Regions from separate parts of the Rhizobium sp. TRM96647 genome, predicted to be linked through region 1. Evidence: predicted binding sites of a transcription regulator. Region 1 holds the regulator's gene; each other region holds the start of a gene.

What was found. Region 1 encodes LexA, which represses DNA repair genes until DNA is damaged. Its sites were predicted from a motif close to TGTTCNNNNTGTGTTCNG; they were not measured.
Region 2: recA (recombinase RecA) is a predicted target of LexA. The motif match lies at 1,301-1,318, and genes of this name have one in related genera.
Region 3: OCK02_RS11640 (ATP-dependent helicase) is a predicted target of LexA. The motif match lies at 1,138-1,155, and genes of this name have one in related genera.
Region 4: OCK02_RS11290 (ribonuclease T2 family protein) is a predicted target of LexA. The motif match lies at 2,186-2,203, and genes of this name have one in related genera.

What each region holds. Positions count from the first base shown of each region.
Region 1 covers NZ_JAOXHF010000007.1:300,281-304,053, forward strand. The annotation lists gene OCK02_RS15590 (ComEC/Rec2 family competence protein) at 1-1,296, shown strand, start outside; gene lexA (transcriptional repressor LexA) at 1,290-2,000, opposite strand; tRNA gene OCK02_RS15600 (tRNA-Ser) at 2,244-2,333, shown strand; gene OCK02_RS15605 (DUF992 domain-containing protein) at 2,494-3,027, opposite strand; gene OCK02_RS15610 (septal ring lytic transglycosylase RlpA family protein) at 3,544-3,773, shown strand, end outside.
Region 2 covers NZ_JAOXHF010000007.1:57,250-61,022, forward strand. The annotation lists gene OCK02_RS14395 (pseudouridine-5'-phosphate glycosidase) at 1-135, opposite strand, end outside; gene OCK02_RS14400 (carbohydrate kinase family protein) at 198-1,145, opposite strand; gene recA (recombinase RecA) at 1,377-2,462, shown strand; gene alaS (alanine--tRNA ligase) at 2,886-3,773, shown strand, end outside.
Region 3 covers NZ_JAOXHF010000005.1:228,464-232,236, reverse strand. The annotation lists gene OCK02_RS11650 (carboxymuconolactone decarboxylase family protein) at 1-191, shown strand, start outside; gene OCK02_RS11645 (L,D-transpeptidase) at 405-1,091, shown strand; gene OCK02_RS11640 (ATP-dependent helicase) at 1,197-3,773, shown strand, end outside.
Region 4 covers NZ_JAOXHF010000005.1:150,165-153,937, reverse strand. The annotation lists gene ettA (energy-dependent translational throttle protein EttA) at 1-1,172, opposite strand, end outside; gene OCK02_RS11290 (ribonuclease T2 family protein) at 1,414-2,166, opposite strand; gene OCK02_RS11285 (alpha/beta fold hydrolase) at 2,358-3,299, shown strand; gene OCK02_RS11280 (DMT family transporter) at 3,307-3,773, shown strand, end outside.

The sequences.
Region 1 (3,773 bases):
CCGGGCTTCCAGATGTCCTATGCGGCGACGCTCGGGCTGGTGGCCGGCTATGCGGCATGGCGGGACCGCGGTGTCTCCCGCACGGGGCCGTCCGCCGGCGGACTGCGGCTGATGCAGCACGCGTCCGGCTTTACGGCCGGGCTCCTCCTGTCGTCGGTCATCGGCGGGCTGGCAACGCTGGTCTATTCCCTCGGCCATTTCCACCGGATCCCGGCCTACGGCCTTGCCGGCAATCTCCTGGCCATGCCGGTCATCTCCTTTGTCGTCATGCCGATGGGGGTGATCGCCATGCTGCTGATGCCGCTGGGGCTCGAAGGGCTTGCGCTGACGATCATGTGCAAAGGCATCGAAGCCATGATCGTCATGGCGAACTGGGTCTCGGGATGGGGCGGCGAGATCGTCACCGGCCGCCTTTCGCCGCTTGCCTTCGCGCTTCTGGCTGCGGGCGGAGGGCTCGCCTGCCTGTTCAGGACGCGGCTCGCCGCGCTCGCCGTCCTGCCCCTTGCCGCCGGCGTCGCCGTGGCGGCCCTTGCGCCGGCACGGCCCGCACCGCAGTTGCTGGTCTCCGAAGACGGCGCGCTGGTGGCGCTCGTCGACGGTCGCACGGCCGCCACCAATCGCAGGCGGCCGCCCGGTTTTATCTACGACCAGTGGCGCTATGCCCTGCGCTTCGAGGACCATATGGCGCCGTTGATGCTGGGCGGCGGGGAGAGCGATCGGGGAAGCCCGGCGCGGTCAACGACCGAACGGCGAAGGGGCACGGCCGGGCGTGCGGGTGACGGACAAGCGGCCCCGTCGCATGCAGCGCTGCCCCGTCCGGTCTTATCTTCCGTCTCGCAGGGAACCGGGACGTATCATGTCAACACCGGCGCCGCGAAGGAAGCACTCGCCGCGGACTTCACCCTGGCCGCCCGGCAGAAGCGATTCGCCTGCCGCCGGCAGGCGTGGTGCGTCGGCGTCACCGCTGCGGACTGGCGGGTGGTCTGGCTGGAGGATCCGGCCCATCTGGGAGCCGCGTGCGACAGTGCCGATATCGTCGTCGCCCCCCGCCATCGCCGCGAGGGCGGCTGCGCCAGCGGAGCCCGGTTGATCAGTGCACACAGCCTTCGCCTCACCGGCGCCCTGGAGATGGCACCGGCAAACGATACCGTCGCGACAGGGCACGGCATCATCACAACGCAGGCGGTCGTCCAGCTTCATCGCCCCTGGAACCGGCATCGCCTCTACGACTGGCGCACAGACAGTTTCCGGGATGACCGCTTCCAGGATCCGGAAGACGATGCCGAAGCTCAATGATAGCGACGAATGAGCCCGACCAGCTTGCCCTGGATCTTGACGCGGTCGGGGCCGAAAATCCGGGTCTCGTAGGCCGGGTTGGCAGCCTCCAGCGCGATCGAGGCGCCCTTGCGGCGGAAGCGCTTCAGCGTTGCCTCCTCGTCGTCGACGAGGGCCACGACAATGTCGCCGGGGTTGGCCGTCCCGGCATTGCGGATGATCACCGTGTCGCCGTCGAGAATGCCCGCCTCGATCATCGAATCACCCCTGACCTCCAGCGCATAGTGCTCGCCGCCGCCCAGCATTTCCGCCGGCACGGAGATATCGTGGGTGTTGTTCTGGATGGCGGAAATCGGCACGCCGGCAGCGATCCGGCCCATCACCGGCACGGCGACCGAGCTCTCGGACGCCGGAGCCTGCGGCCGTTCCGGCGCAGGCTTTTCCTTGCCGAGGCTGCCCTCGATCACCGATGGCGAGAAGCCGCGCCGCGCCTTGAGGCTCGGCGAATAGGCCTCCGGCAGCTTGATGACCTCGAGCGCGCGGGCGCGATTGGGCAGCCTGCGGATGAAGCCGCGCTCCTCGAGCGCGGTGATGAGCCGATGGATGCCGGATTTCGACGCCAGGTCGAGCGCATCCTTCATCTCGTCGAATGACGGCGGTATCCCCGTTTCCTTCATCCGCTCGTGGATGAACAGAAGCAGTTCCTGTTGCTTGCGGGTCAGCATGGCTCGTCACCCAGAATCGTGAAACAAATACGGAACAAACACTATCTGTTCCATTTGTGTTCCGCAAGTGGCTAAAATTCCGTGAAGGTCGGCAATGAATGTGGGCTGCCAAGGGCACGGGTTGACCTGTGCCGGATGCGACTGAACACGTTGACGGCCTGCCATGAACGGCTATAAAGCGCCGTGCCCCGGCGCGGGTGCACAAGACGGCTGATGCAGCAGGATATGGTTGCGCAGCTTGTTGGAAGAGTGTCCGAGTGGTTTAAGGAACCGGTCTTGAAAACCGGCGTGCGGGAAACCGTACCGTGGGTTCGAATCCCACCTCTTCCGCCATCTGCCGCAAAATTCATTCCTTGTCTCCCGCTTGCTCTTCAGTCTTCATCTCGGAACGTCTGTGGCGCAAACGTCCGGGCTTCCCTGATGGCTGAATAGCGAGGCGCGAGGCGGAGGTAGACGCCCCGCCGGGATGGCAGGGCGCCCGGGAACATGGGTGTCAGTTGACCGAGTTCAGCGTCATCGACGTGCCGGTCGCTGCGATGTTGAGGCCGATCTGGCCGGTCAGGCTGACGGTCTGCAGGTGGATGGAGCCGGAGGTGCCGCCGACGAGGATGTTGGCGCCGACGCCGGCGCCGACGGTCGCTTCCGCCGTGGCGCCCTGGTAGACGCCGCCGAGCGAGCCCTGGTGGTAGCCGGCGGTCGGCGCGAGCACCGCCCAGACGAGGCGGCCCTGCGTGGTGAAGCCGAGGTCGACGCCGAGCTTGCGGATCTGGCCCTGGTAGTGATCGACCGGTTCGCTGCCCATCGTGGTGACGAAGGCGCAATCGACTTCCTTGGCGGAGCCGAGCACATAGCCGGCGCCGCCGCCGATCCGGCAGTCGAGATAGCCGATGCGGACGCCGTCGCGCGCCTCCGAGCGGGCGACCACAGGCGCTTCCGGTGCGGGCACCATGTCGGCGGCACGGGCGGCCGTCAGGCCGGACGCCGCGACTGCCGTGGTCATCACTGCAATGGCAAAGGTCTTTTTCATATGCTTTCTCCTGTTTCGGGCGCGCTCATCGACGCGCCCTCCTTCTCGTGGTCGCTCGGTTGGCCTTCAGGAACACCTGTCCGTTGCCGAGGTTCCACAATGACGAATCCGTCGGCCCATGGGTTCGGCCTTCAATGAGGCGATTCAACGGCATAGGCAGCTTGCCCTTCCGCCATCAACAATCCTCGGATCGTTGCCGGAAAACCAGATATCGGGTGGCAGCGGTGCGTCTATCCGCGGGACTTCGAAGTGGATCGTAAAGACCTTGCCGGCATGGTTCGGCCGGCCATGAAGTAGAAGGAAGGAGAGGTGGCAGGGCGCCCCTGAATTATCCCTTCATTAACCATGCGGAAGTTTAGTTCTTCTGTTGCGCCGTTTCCGCGCGGGGAGAACCGCATTTTCGCCATTTTGAGGTCATGATTAATATTATGTTTTGAACGGAGCGCTATCGAGGGGGCGATCGCAGGACAGACGATCGCGAACGGTGGCGTCAGGGACACGAGCGGCGTGGGACATATGAATTTCGGTTTCTTCTCGGCGGGCGCGCGCACTGCTTTCCGGCTCGTCGCCATTCCGGTCGTCTGCGCCGGCCTGGCGAGCTGCAACACAACGAGCGAGACGGCGAAGAAGGCGGGTCGGAGCAAGGAATATTTCGCCGAGTCCGAATACGGCGTGAAGGCCAGCCCGCGCGTCGTCCAGGAAGGGCAGGCGGTCCCCAAGGGGGGCGGACGCTATCAGGTCGGCAA
Region 2 (3,773 bases), 240 kb from region 1:
TTCCAGGTTGCCCGGATAGGGCATGCCGTGGGTGATGATGGTCGATTCCAGCGCCACGAGCGGCGCGCCGCGCTCTTTTGCGGCCGTGACCTCGTCGGAATAGGCAATCGGCAGGAGAGGGGCTGATCTGGTCATCTTCTGATCCTCGGAAGGTGTCGGCTGGTGGTGCGGGCGGTCGCTTGCCGCCCGCACCGGTGTCATGACAGCATTTCGGCGTCCGGGACAAGTCCCATGACACGTGCGAGCAGGTCCGGTTCGAGCTCCTCGGCCACCGCCAGCGGCGAGCGAACGGCGATCAGGGCGGCTGCCGCCCCCTGGCGCAGCGCTTCGCCGAGCGGCCGGCCGGCAAGCTGCGCGGAGATGAAGCCCGAAGCGAGCGCGTCGCCGGCCCCGGTGACGTCGCCCAGAACCTCCAGCAAGGGCGGGGTCAGCATGGCGATCCCCGTCTCGTCGAAGGCGATGGCGGCGTGCCGGCCGCGGGTGACGACGCCGCGGGCGAGGCCTGCCGCGCGCAGCAGGTCCGGCCAGCGCCGCGGATCGTCGGGCTCAGAGCGGACCAGCGCGCGCGCTTCCGCCTCGTTCATGAACAGGCCCGACAGGTTCGGCAGGCATTCCTTGAAGCGCACCACCTTGGCCGGCGAAATGGCGATGCCGAAGGCCGGCCTGGCGCTGCTGCGCGCCGCGTCGGCAATCGCTGCGACCGTCTCGGCCGGCAGATTGGCGTCGGTGATGACGGCATCCGTCGCCGCAAACGCCTCGCGGACCGCGCGCTGCTGGATGCGGCGGGGGGAGAACAGGCGGTAGAGCTCCATGTCGGCGAGCGCGATCACCAGGTTGCCGTCGCGCTCGATGATCGCCGTGTAGCTCGGCGTGGTCCGGTCGAGGAAGGTGAAGGGCGTGTCCTCGACGCCGGCCTTCCAGGCCGCGGCGGCGACGATCTCGCCGTCCGGATCACCGCCCCGCGGGGAGATCAGGCGCACCGCATGGCCGAGCCGGGCAAGGTTGCGCGCCGCGTTGAAGGCGCCGCCGCCGGCCTCGACGAACCAGCTGCCCGGATTGCTGGCGCCGGGCGCCGTCTCGGCATGGATGCGGCCGCGCCGATCGACATGGGCGCCGCCGAGCGCGAGGATCCTGCTTGCCGTCATCGTGCCTGCCTCCCTGCGGTCCGATTCGCTGTGCGATTGCCGTCGCAACGGCGGGCGACATGGTGATACAATGTCGCAAGGGATCGCGGAAACGAAAACGGAACACGCCCTCGAATATCGAAACTATTCAATTGCATGGTGTGCTGTTGCCAAAAGAGAACAAAAAGTGTACATAGCTTCCATCGGCAGCTTCATTGCCTGTCTGGCCCCAATAACCTAAAGGTGGAGCAAATGGCACAAAACTCTTTGCGGCTCGTAGAGGACAAATCGGTGGACAAAAGCAAGGCACTCGAAGCGGCACTTTCTCAGATCGAGAGGTCGTTCGGCAAGGGCTCGATCATGAAGCTCGGCTCGAAGGACAGCGTCGTCGAGATCGAGACTATCCCGACCGGTTCGCTCGGCCTCGACATCGCGCTCGGAATCGGCGGCCTGCCGAAGGGACGAATCATCGAGATCTACGGTCCGGAAAGCTCGGGCAAGACGACGCTGGCGCTGCAGACAATCGCGGAAGCCCAGAAGAAGGGCGGCATCTGCGGTTTCGTCGACGCCGAGCACGCGCTCGATCCGGTCTATGCCCGCAAGCTGGGCGTCGACCTGGAAAACCTCCTGATCTCGCAGCCGGACAATGGCGAGCAGGCGCTGGAGATCACCGATGCGTTGGTGCGTTCCGGGGCGATCGACGTGCTGGTGATCGATTCGGTCGCAGCCCTGACGCCGCGCGCCGAAATCGAGGGCGAGATGGGTGACAGCCTTCCCGGCCTGCAGGCCCGCCTGATGAGCCAGGCGCTGCGCAAGCTGACCGCCTCGATCTCGCGCTCGAACACCATGGTCGTCTTCATCAACCAGATCCGCATGAAGATCGGCGTCATGTTCGGCTCGCCGGAAACGACGACCGGCGGCAACGCGCTGAAGTTCTACGCCTCCGTCCGCCTCGACATCCGCCGCATCGGCGCGGTCAAGGAGCGCGACGAGGTGATCGGCAACCAGACGAAGATCAAGGTCGTCAAGAACAAGATGGCGCCGCCCTTCAAGGAGGTCGAGTTCGACATCATGTATGGCGAGGGCGTCTCCAAGACCGGCGAACTGATCGACCTCGGCGTCAAGGCCGGCATCGTCGAGAAATCCGGTTCCTGGTTCTCCTACAACAGCCAGCGCCTCGGCCAAGGCCGCGAGAATGCCAAGCAGTTCCTGCGCGACAATCCCGATGCCGCACGTGAGATCGAGATGGCGCTGAGGCAGAATGCCGGGCTCATCGCCGACAAACTGCTTGACGGCAAGCCCGAGGATGACGACGGCGACAGCGCCGCCGAGATGTGATCGGCGCAGGCTTTTCCGATTTCCATTCGAAAGCCGGCCTTCGCGCGCGCGAAGGCCGGCTTTCTCGTCTGGACAGGGGAGAAGGCGGGCGATAAAAGCCATCAGTTTTCCAAGGTCCGGGGCAGGGCCGCCGAGGCCGATTGTGGGTGAGGCGGCGTGCGAACACGGTGGGCCGGCCGGCGATCGACCGCGACGTCGTCCGTCGGCGGTTCGGGACCGGGGAGCCGGATGACCGGGGGCCGGTGTCCAGGGGCAGGGTGTCCAGGGACAAGGGGACCGGAGGACGCGGCAGTGCCGCGGCGACGGGACCGATGACGCGGATGCCGGTGCCGGACAAGGGCCCGGACCGGCGGCGAACCCGTCGAAGTGTGGTTTATGGCGGGGCGCGCGGCCCTAACGCCTGCAAGTATGATAGGACGCAAGATGAGCGGCGTGAATGAGATCCGGTCGGCCTTTCTCGACTATTTCCGCAAGAACGGACACGAAGTCGTTTCGTCCAGCCCGCTGGTGCCGCGCAACGATCCGACGCTGATGTTCACCAATGCCGGCATGGTGCAGTTCAAGAACGTCTTCACCGGGCTCGAGCAGCGTCCCTATTCGACGGCGGCGAGCGCGCAGAAATGCGTGCGCGCCGGCGGCAAGCACAACGACCTCGACAATGTCGGCTATACCGCCCGCCATCACACCTTCTTCGAGATGCTCGGCAACTTCTCGTTCGGCGACTATTTCAAGGAGCGCGCGATCGAGCTCGCCTGGGGGCTGATCACCAAGGAATTCGGCATCGACAAGGATCGGCTGCTGGTCACCGTCTACCATACCGACGACCAGGCGTTCGACCTGTGGAAGAAGATCGCCGGCCTGCCCGACAGCCGCATCATCCGCATCGCCACCAGCGACAATTTCTGGGCGATGGGCGATACCGGCCCGTGTGGCCCGTGTTCGGAGATATTCTACGACCACGGCGACCATATCTGGGGCGGCCCGCCCGGTTCGCCGGAAGAGGACGGCGACCGCTTCATCGAGATCTGGAACCTCGTCTTCATGCAGTTCGAGCAACTGACGAAGGAGGAACGGATCGACCTGCCGCGGCCGTCGATCGACACCGGCATGGGGCTGGAGCGGATCGCGGCCCTGCTGCAGGGCAAGCACGACAATTACGACATCGACCTGTTCCAGGCGCTGGTCGCAGCCTCGGTCGAGGCGACGGGCGTCGACGCCAACGACCCGGAGCGCCGTGCCAGCCACCGGGTGATCGCCGATCACCTGCGCTCGTCCGCTTTCTTGATCGCCGATGGCGTGCTGCCCTCGAAC
Region 3 (3,773 bases), on a different contig from region 1:
TCGCCGTCTCGGCCACGAACGGATGCAGCTACTGCGTCCATTCCCACACGGCGGCGGCGAAGGCCAAAGGCATGGACGAGGCCCAGCACGCCGAGCTTCTCTCGATCATCTCGCTGGCAGCAAGGACCAACCAGCTCGCGACCGCCCTGCAGGTCCCCGTCGACCCCGCCTTCGACGCAGACCGCAACTAGTCGCGGGGCCGGATCCTGGTAACAGCGTTGCCGAAGCGCACCACCGGCGCGCGGACATGCGCCGCCAGCCGGTTTTGGCGGGCTGCTTCCCTTGATGCAGCGGCGTTCGCCGTGACAAAGATGTGATCGCAGTCCCGTCTTGCGTTCGCGCAGACAATCCCGTTACGGATTTCCGACCTCACGCCAACCATCCCTTGAAAGACCTGCACTAAAATGACGTTCACCTCCCGGAGATCGTTCCTGCTGACAGCAGCCTCGATGGCGCTGGCAAGCTGCTCCACCTCCCTGCCCGCCCGCAACGCGCCCGTCCCGGTCGCCCCCCGCCGCCCCATCATCCCGCCGAGCGATGCGGAATTGCAGGTCATGTACGGCCCGGTCGAGGACGGCGGCTTCCTGATCCCCGCGGTTCCCTTTCAGGAGATCGACCCGAAATTCTACCGCCAGCGTGTGATCGACCCGACCGGCGAGCCGGCAGGCACCGTCGTCGTCGACACGCCCAATCGCTTCCTCTACGTGGTCGAACCCGGCGGCACGGCGATGCGCTACGGCGTCGGCATCGGCCGCGAAGGCTTCGCCTGGCAGGGCCAGGGCATCATCCACTGGCGCCAGCCCTGGCCGCGCTGGAAGCCGCCGAACGAGATGATCGCCCGGCAGCCGGAACTGGCGAGATACTCCATCGAGAACGGCGGCATGGAGCCGGGCCTGAAGAACCCGCTCGGTGCGCGTGCGCTCTACATTTTCCAGAACGGCCAGGACACGCTCTACCGCCTGCACGGCACCCGGGAATGGCGCTCGATCGGCAAGGCGGTCTCCTCAGGCTGCGTTCGCCTGATGAATCAGGACGTCATCGACCTCTATGGCCGTGTGAAGTACCACGCACCGATCGTCGTCTACCAGTAGGCGGCCCGTTTTCCTCCGATCCGGTCGCCCCGCAAGCCGCGGCGACCGGAATAAAAGAGGAACGCGCAACTGGCCTTTCGGTCCCGAATCACTACATTGGGCCGCATGATGAGCGGTTACGACGACATTCCCTTCTTCGACGACGACGATCCGGCGCTGAAGAAGACCCCTGCCCCGACACCCGGTTCCGGCAACAGGACCCCGGGCGGCAGTCCCGCAGGCGGCGGCATCGCCGCGCGCGCCATGGCCGCTCGCGACCAGCACCGCGTGCCCGACTACCTCTCCGGCCTGAACCCGGAGCAGCGCGAGGCGGTCGAGACGCTGGACGGCCCGGTGCTCGTCCTCGCCGGCGCCGGCACCGGCAAGACCCGCGTGCTGACGACCCGCATCGCCCATATTTTGGCGACCGGCCGCGCCTATCCTTCGCAGATCCTCGCCGTCACCTTCACCAACAAGGCCGCCCGCGAGATGAAGGAGCGCATCGGCCTGCTCGTCGGCGGCGCCGTCGAGGGCATGCCCTGGCTCGGCACCTTCCACTCGATCGGCGTCAAGCTCTTGCGCCGTCATGCCGAACTGGCCGGGCTGCGGTCGGACTTCACCATCCTCGACACCGACGACGTCGTCCGCCTGATCAAGCAGATCATCCAGGCCGAGGGGCTTGACGACAAGCGCTGGCCGGCCAAGCAGTTCGCCGGCATGATCGACACCTGGAAGAACAAGGGCCTCGATCCCGCGCAGATCCCCGAAGGCGACGCCCGCGCCTTCGCCAACGGCAAGGGCCGCGAACTCTACGCCGCCTACCAGAACCGTCTGAAGACGCTGAACGCCTGCGACTTCGGCGACCTGCTGCTGCACCCGATCCGCATCCTGCGCACCAATCCCGATATCCTGAAGGACTATCACCAGAAGTTCCGCTACATCCTCGTCGACGAATACCAGGACACCAACACTGCCCAGTACATGTGGCTGCGGTTGCTGGCGCAACGGTCATCCGCGAGGAAAAACCCCTCCCCACCCCCTCCCCACGAGGGGGAGGGACAGGCCGCGCCGAGTTCCGGGCCATGGGATGAAGTAGGCGCCTATCCGTCCGAAGGACGGCAAGGCCAAGCGGCCGTCGCGCCTGATGGCGCGTCCCCGCGGAGCGAGCCGCGCAGCGGCGACAGCGTGAGCGCAAACGAAAAGCAGCAGATAAACATCTGCTGCGTCGGCGACGACGACCAGTCGATCTACGGCTGGCGCGGCGCCGAGGTGGACAACATCCTCCGCTTCGAGAAGGATTTCCCCGGCGCCAAGGTCATCAAGCTGGAGCGGAACTACCGCTCCACCGCCCATATCCTGGGGGCCGCCGGCCACCTGATCGCGCACAACGAGGGCCGGCTCGGCAAGACGCTGTTCACCGACCGCCACGATCCGGAAGACGGCAAGGTCGTCGTCCATGCCGCCTGGGATTCGGAGGAGGAAGCCCGCGCCGTCGGCGAGACGATCGAGAGCCTGCAGCGGCCGGACAGGAACGGCAGGCGCCACAACCTCAACGACATGGCGATCCTCGTGCGCGCCTCCTTTCAGATGCGCGAATTCGAAGACCGTTTCGTCACCCTCGGCCTCAACTACCGCGTCATCGGCGGCCCGCGCTTCTACGAGCGGCTCGAGATCCGCGACGCCATGGCCTATTTCCGCCTCGTCTGCCAGTCGGCCGACGACCTCGCCTTCGAGCGCATCGTCAACACGCCGAAGCGCGGCCTCGGCGACACCACCGTCCGCAACCTGCACGACTATGCCCGCGCCCGCGACATCCCGATGCTGGCGGCCGCAAGCGACATCGTCGAGACCGACGAGCTGAAGCCGAAGGCGCGCAAGGCGCTGTTCGACGTCGTCGCCGACTTCAAGCGCTGGTCCGAACTGCTGGAGAACACCCCGCACACCGAGCTTGCCGAGCAGATCCTCGACGAGAGCGGCTACACGGCGATGTGGCAGAACGACAAGTCGGCGGAAGCCCCCGGACGACTGGAGAACCTGAAGGAACTGATCCGCTCGATGGAGCAGTTCGAAAGCATGCGCGGCTTCCTCGAGCACGTCTCGCTTGTCATGGATGCCGAGCAGAACGAGGACCTCGACGCCGTCTCGATCATGACGCTGCACTCGGCCAAGGGGCTGGAATTCGAGACCGTGTTCCTGCCCGGCTGGGAGGAAGGCCTGTTCCCGCACCAGCGCGCCCTCGACGAAGGCGGCCGCTCGGGGCTGGAGGAGGAGCGCCGCCTCGCCTATGTCGGCCTCACCCGCGCCAAGCGCAACTGCCACATCTGGTTCGTCTCCAACCGCCGCATCCACGGCCTCTGGCAGTCGACCATCCCCTCGCGCTTTCTCGACGAACTGCCCGAGGCCCATGTCGAGGTCGCCGAGAGCGAGCAATCCTATGGCGGCTATGGCGGGCGCGGCGGCTACGGCCAGTCGCGCTTCGACAAGCAAGAGCCGTTCCAGAACGCCTACTCCACCCCCGGCTGGCGCCGCGCGCAACAGAACAAGACCGATGCCACCCGCGACAACTGGGGCAGCCGCTCCGGCCATGCGGTCGAGCGCATCGGCTACGGCGAAAGCGGCCCGCGGGCGCGCACCATCGAGGGCGAACTCGTCGCCAAGTCGACCACGACCGAGCCGTCGCGCTTCACGGTCGGCGACCGCGTC
Region 4 (3,773 bases), on a different contig from region 1:
GAATCGCGGCTCTGGTCGACATAGCCGAGATCGACCGTCTCGCCGACGCGGATGTCGCCGCTGTCTGGCGTCTCCTGCCCGGTGATCAGCTTGAACAGCGTCGACTTGCCGGCGCCGTTCGGGCCGATGACGCCGACGATCCCGCCCGGCGGCAGCTTGAAGGTGAGGTTCTCGAACAGCACCCGGTCGCCATAGGACTTCGTCAGGTTCTCCGCCTCGATGACCACCTGGCCGAGGCGCTCGCCGACCGGGATGATGATCTGCGCCTCGCCGGGACGACGGTTCTCGGCAGCCGCCACCAGTTCGTCATAGGCGCGGATACGCGCCTTCGACTTGGCCTGGCGGGCCTTCGGCGAGGACGCGATCCATTCCTGTTCGCGCGACAGGGCCTTCTGGCGGGCGCCTTCCTCGCGCTCCTCCTGCGCCATGCGCTTGGCCTTGGCCTGCAGATAGGCGGAATAGTTGCCCTCGTAGGGGATGCCGCGGCCGCGGTCGAGCTCGAGGATCCAGCCGGTGACGTTGTCGAGGAAGTAGCGGTCGTGGGTGACCATCAGGATCGCGCCCGGATATTCGCGCAAGTGCTTTTCCAGCCAGGCGATCGTCTCGGCGTCGAGATGGTTGGTCGGTTCGTCGAGGAGCAGGAGGTCGGGCTGGCGCAGCAGAAGCTGGCAGAGCGCGACGCGGCGCTTCTCGCCGCCCGAGAGGTTGTCCACTGCCGCGTCGCCCGGCGGGCAGCGCAGCGCGTCCATCGCCATCTCCACCTGGCTCTCGAGGTCCCAGAGGTTCTGGCTGTCGATGATGTCCTGCAGCTTGGCGCCCTCTTCGGCCGTTTCGTCTGAATAGTTCATCATCAGTTCGTTGTAGCGGTCGAGGATCGCCTTCTTGTCGGCCACCCCTTCCATCACGTTCTCCATGACGGTCTTCGACGCGTCGAGCTGCGGCTCCTGCGGCAGGTAGCCGAGGCTCGCGCCGTCGGCGAGCCAGGCCTCGCCCGTCCATTCCTTGTCCAGGCCGGCCATGATCTTCAGCACGGTCGACTTGCCCGCGCCGTTCGGACCGAGGATGCCGATCTTGGCGTCCGGATAGAAGGACAGGTGGATGTTTTCGAGGATCTTCTTGTTGCCATAGGCCTTGTTGAGCCCCGACATGTGATAGATGAACTGACGTGCCATACCGCGTGTACTCCGCATCGGAAGAAATTTGCCCGCTATGTAGGCGAATTCCCCGCCAGCGGCAATGCGGCGACCGCGCCTGCGAGCCGATTTGCCCGTCTTTGCCGGACCGGCCATCCGCCTTGTCGAACGCAACCGGCCGGGCCGCAGCCGAGACAGCCCGGCGCCGGAACGGGGCGTACCGACAGGAACGGGCGCCGGGGAAGCCCCGGCGGGTGTCTCCCGCCGCCTGACCTGCGGTTCATCGGGCATCGGCCGGCGCCAGCAGGCCCGCGTCGCACTCCGATTTCGTGACCGAAGCGCCCTGGATCAGCGAACGCAGGTCGCCGTCCGCCGCCGAGAGCCCGATCGTCAATCCGGTCACGACGGCCTGGCCGTCGACGGGCCGGCATCGCAGGCGGATCCGCTCGCCCGCGCCCCTGCCGAAGGCGCTGTCGAAGACGGCGGCGACGGCGGCCATCGTCACCGTCTCGCCCGCATGCGCCGCGAAGAACGCGCCGACGGCCGACCCGTTGACCGTGTCCAGAAAGTCGAGCGAGCGGCCATAATAGTCCTCCGCAGTGGCCGCGTGGCAGGTGCCGTTCATCAGCCACTGGTGGCGGTCGAGACCGGAGGCCGTACCGGGCATGGCCACGGACAGCCGCTTCGCCGTCCGCTCGGCGAGGACAAGTTCCGGCAGGTCGCTCCATCGCCCGGAACGGTCGCGTCGCTTCAGCTCCGCATCGATGCCGCAGTAGCTCTTGCGCACCTGCCACAGCCCGTGCAGACTCAGCTTTGCCGACACCGCTCCCTGCCCTTCCGGGGCGCATTCGGCCAGCGTGGGCCGGGTGAGGCAGAACCCCGGCTGCCACGTCAGCGCCAGGACATGGCGCGTCGTCCCGTCCCCGCTGGTCTCGCTCGCGGGCTGCTCCGGCAGCGTCACAGCAAGCGCCGACGATACGAAGGCTCCAACGACAAGCGCGAAGGCGGCGAGATGGCATGCAAGTCTCGACATCATGGCGACACTCCCCAACAAGAACAAAACAGAAACATTAATCAACACAAGCGCGAAAAATGCAACCTGGAATTTTACAGACTTTCCCGATCGCTCTTTGCCAGATGGCCTCTCCCGGCGATGTGATTGCTTTTCCAAGAGAAATCGATTTCATGGCCGTCGACGCCCGATCCGCCGGAGACCCGCCCACGATGTTTTCCGAGATGCCGCCGCTCCAGAGCCCGACCGGCGCCCGCCTCGCCCTGCGCCACGCGGCGGCCTCCATCGCGCCTGTGGGCATCGTGCTGGTCAGCCACGGCCTGGCCGAACATTCCGGGCGATACGGCGCCGTCGCCGAACACCTCGCGGCGGCAGGCTTCCACGTCTATGCACACGACCATCGCGGCCATGGCCGGACGACAGCGCCCGACGCGCCGCTTGGCCGCTTCGCCGGGCGCGACGGCCACCGGATCGCGGTGGAGGACATGCTGGCCGTTCGCGAAATGGCCGCCGGCCGCCACCCCGGCCTGCCGGTCATCCAGTTCGGCCATTCGATGGGCGGGCTCCTCGCGCTGTCCTTCGCCGAGGCCCACCCCGGCAAGATCGATGCGCTGGCGGTCTGGAATTCCAACCTCGCCCCCGGGCTGGCCGGCCGCGCCGCACAGGCGATCCTGCGCGCCGAGCGCATGCTGAAGGGATCCGACGTGCCGAGCACGCTGCTGCCGCAACTCACCTTCGGCGCCTGGTCGAAGACGATCCCGGACCGGCGGACGGACTTCGACTGGCTGTCGCATGACGAGACCGAGGTGGCGCGCTACGTCGCCGACCCGCTGTGCGGCTTCGACGCCAGCGTCTCGCTCTGGCGCGACATCTTCGCCATGACCTACGAGGCCGCATCGCCCGCGCGCATCGACCGCCTGCCCCGCGCCCTGCCCGTCCATCTCGTCGGCGGCGACGAGGACCCGGCGACGGATTTCGGCCGCGCCGTCACCTGGATGGCCAAGCGGCTGAAGAAGAGAGGCCTTGCCGACGTGACCGGCGTCGTCTATCGCGGTCTGCGCCATGAAACCCTGCTGGAGCGGCGGGACCTGCGCGAAGGTCCCCTCGAGGACTTCTGCCGCTGGTGCCAGAGGGTCGCGCGCCAGAACCGGTAACGAAGACATGACCACCCATCCGGCATCGCCGAAAATCGCCCCCCGCAACGAAGTCGGCATCGGCCTGGCGCTGATGGTCGTCTCCGTACTGATCGCGCCGGTGATCGACATCTTCTCCAAGCTGGCGGTGGTCGACGTCCCCGCCACGGTGATCACGCTCTGCCGCTTCCTGTTCCAGACGCTGACGCTGGTGCCAATCGTGCTCTGGCGCGGCACGCTGTTCGACCTCACCCGCCGGAAGGTGGCGCTGCATGCGGTGCGCGGCCTGATGACGGCGATCGTCATGATCAGCTTCGTCACGGCACTTGCCGTCATGGAGGTTGCCGACGCGCTGGCGATCTTCTTCGTCGAACCGATCATCCTGACGATCCTCGGCGCGATCTTCCTGAAGGAGACGATCGGCTGGCGGCGCTATACCGCCTGCGCCGTGGGCTTCCTCGGCGCGCTGCTCGTCATCCAGCCGAGCCTGCAGGA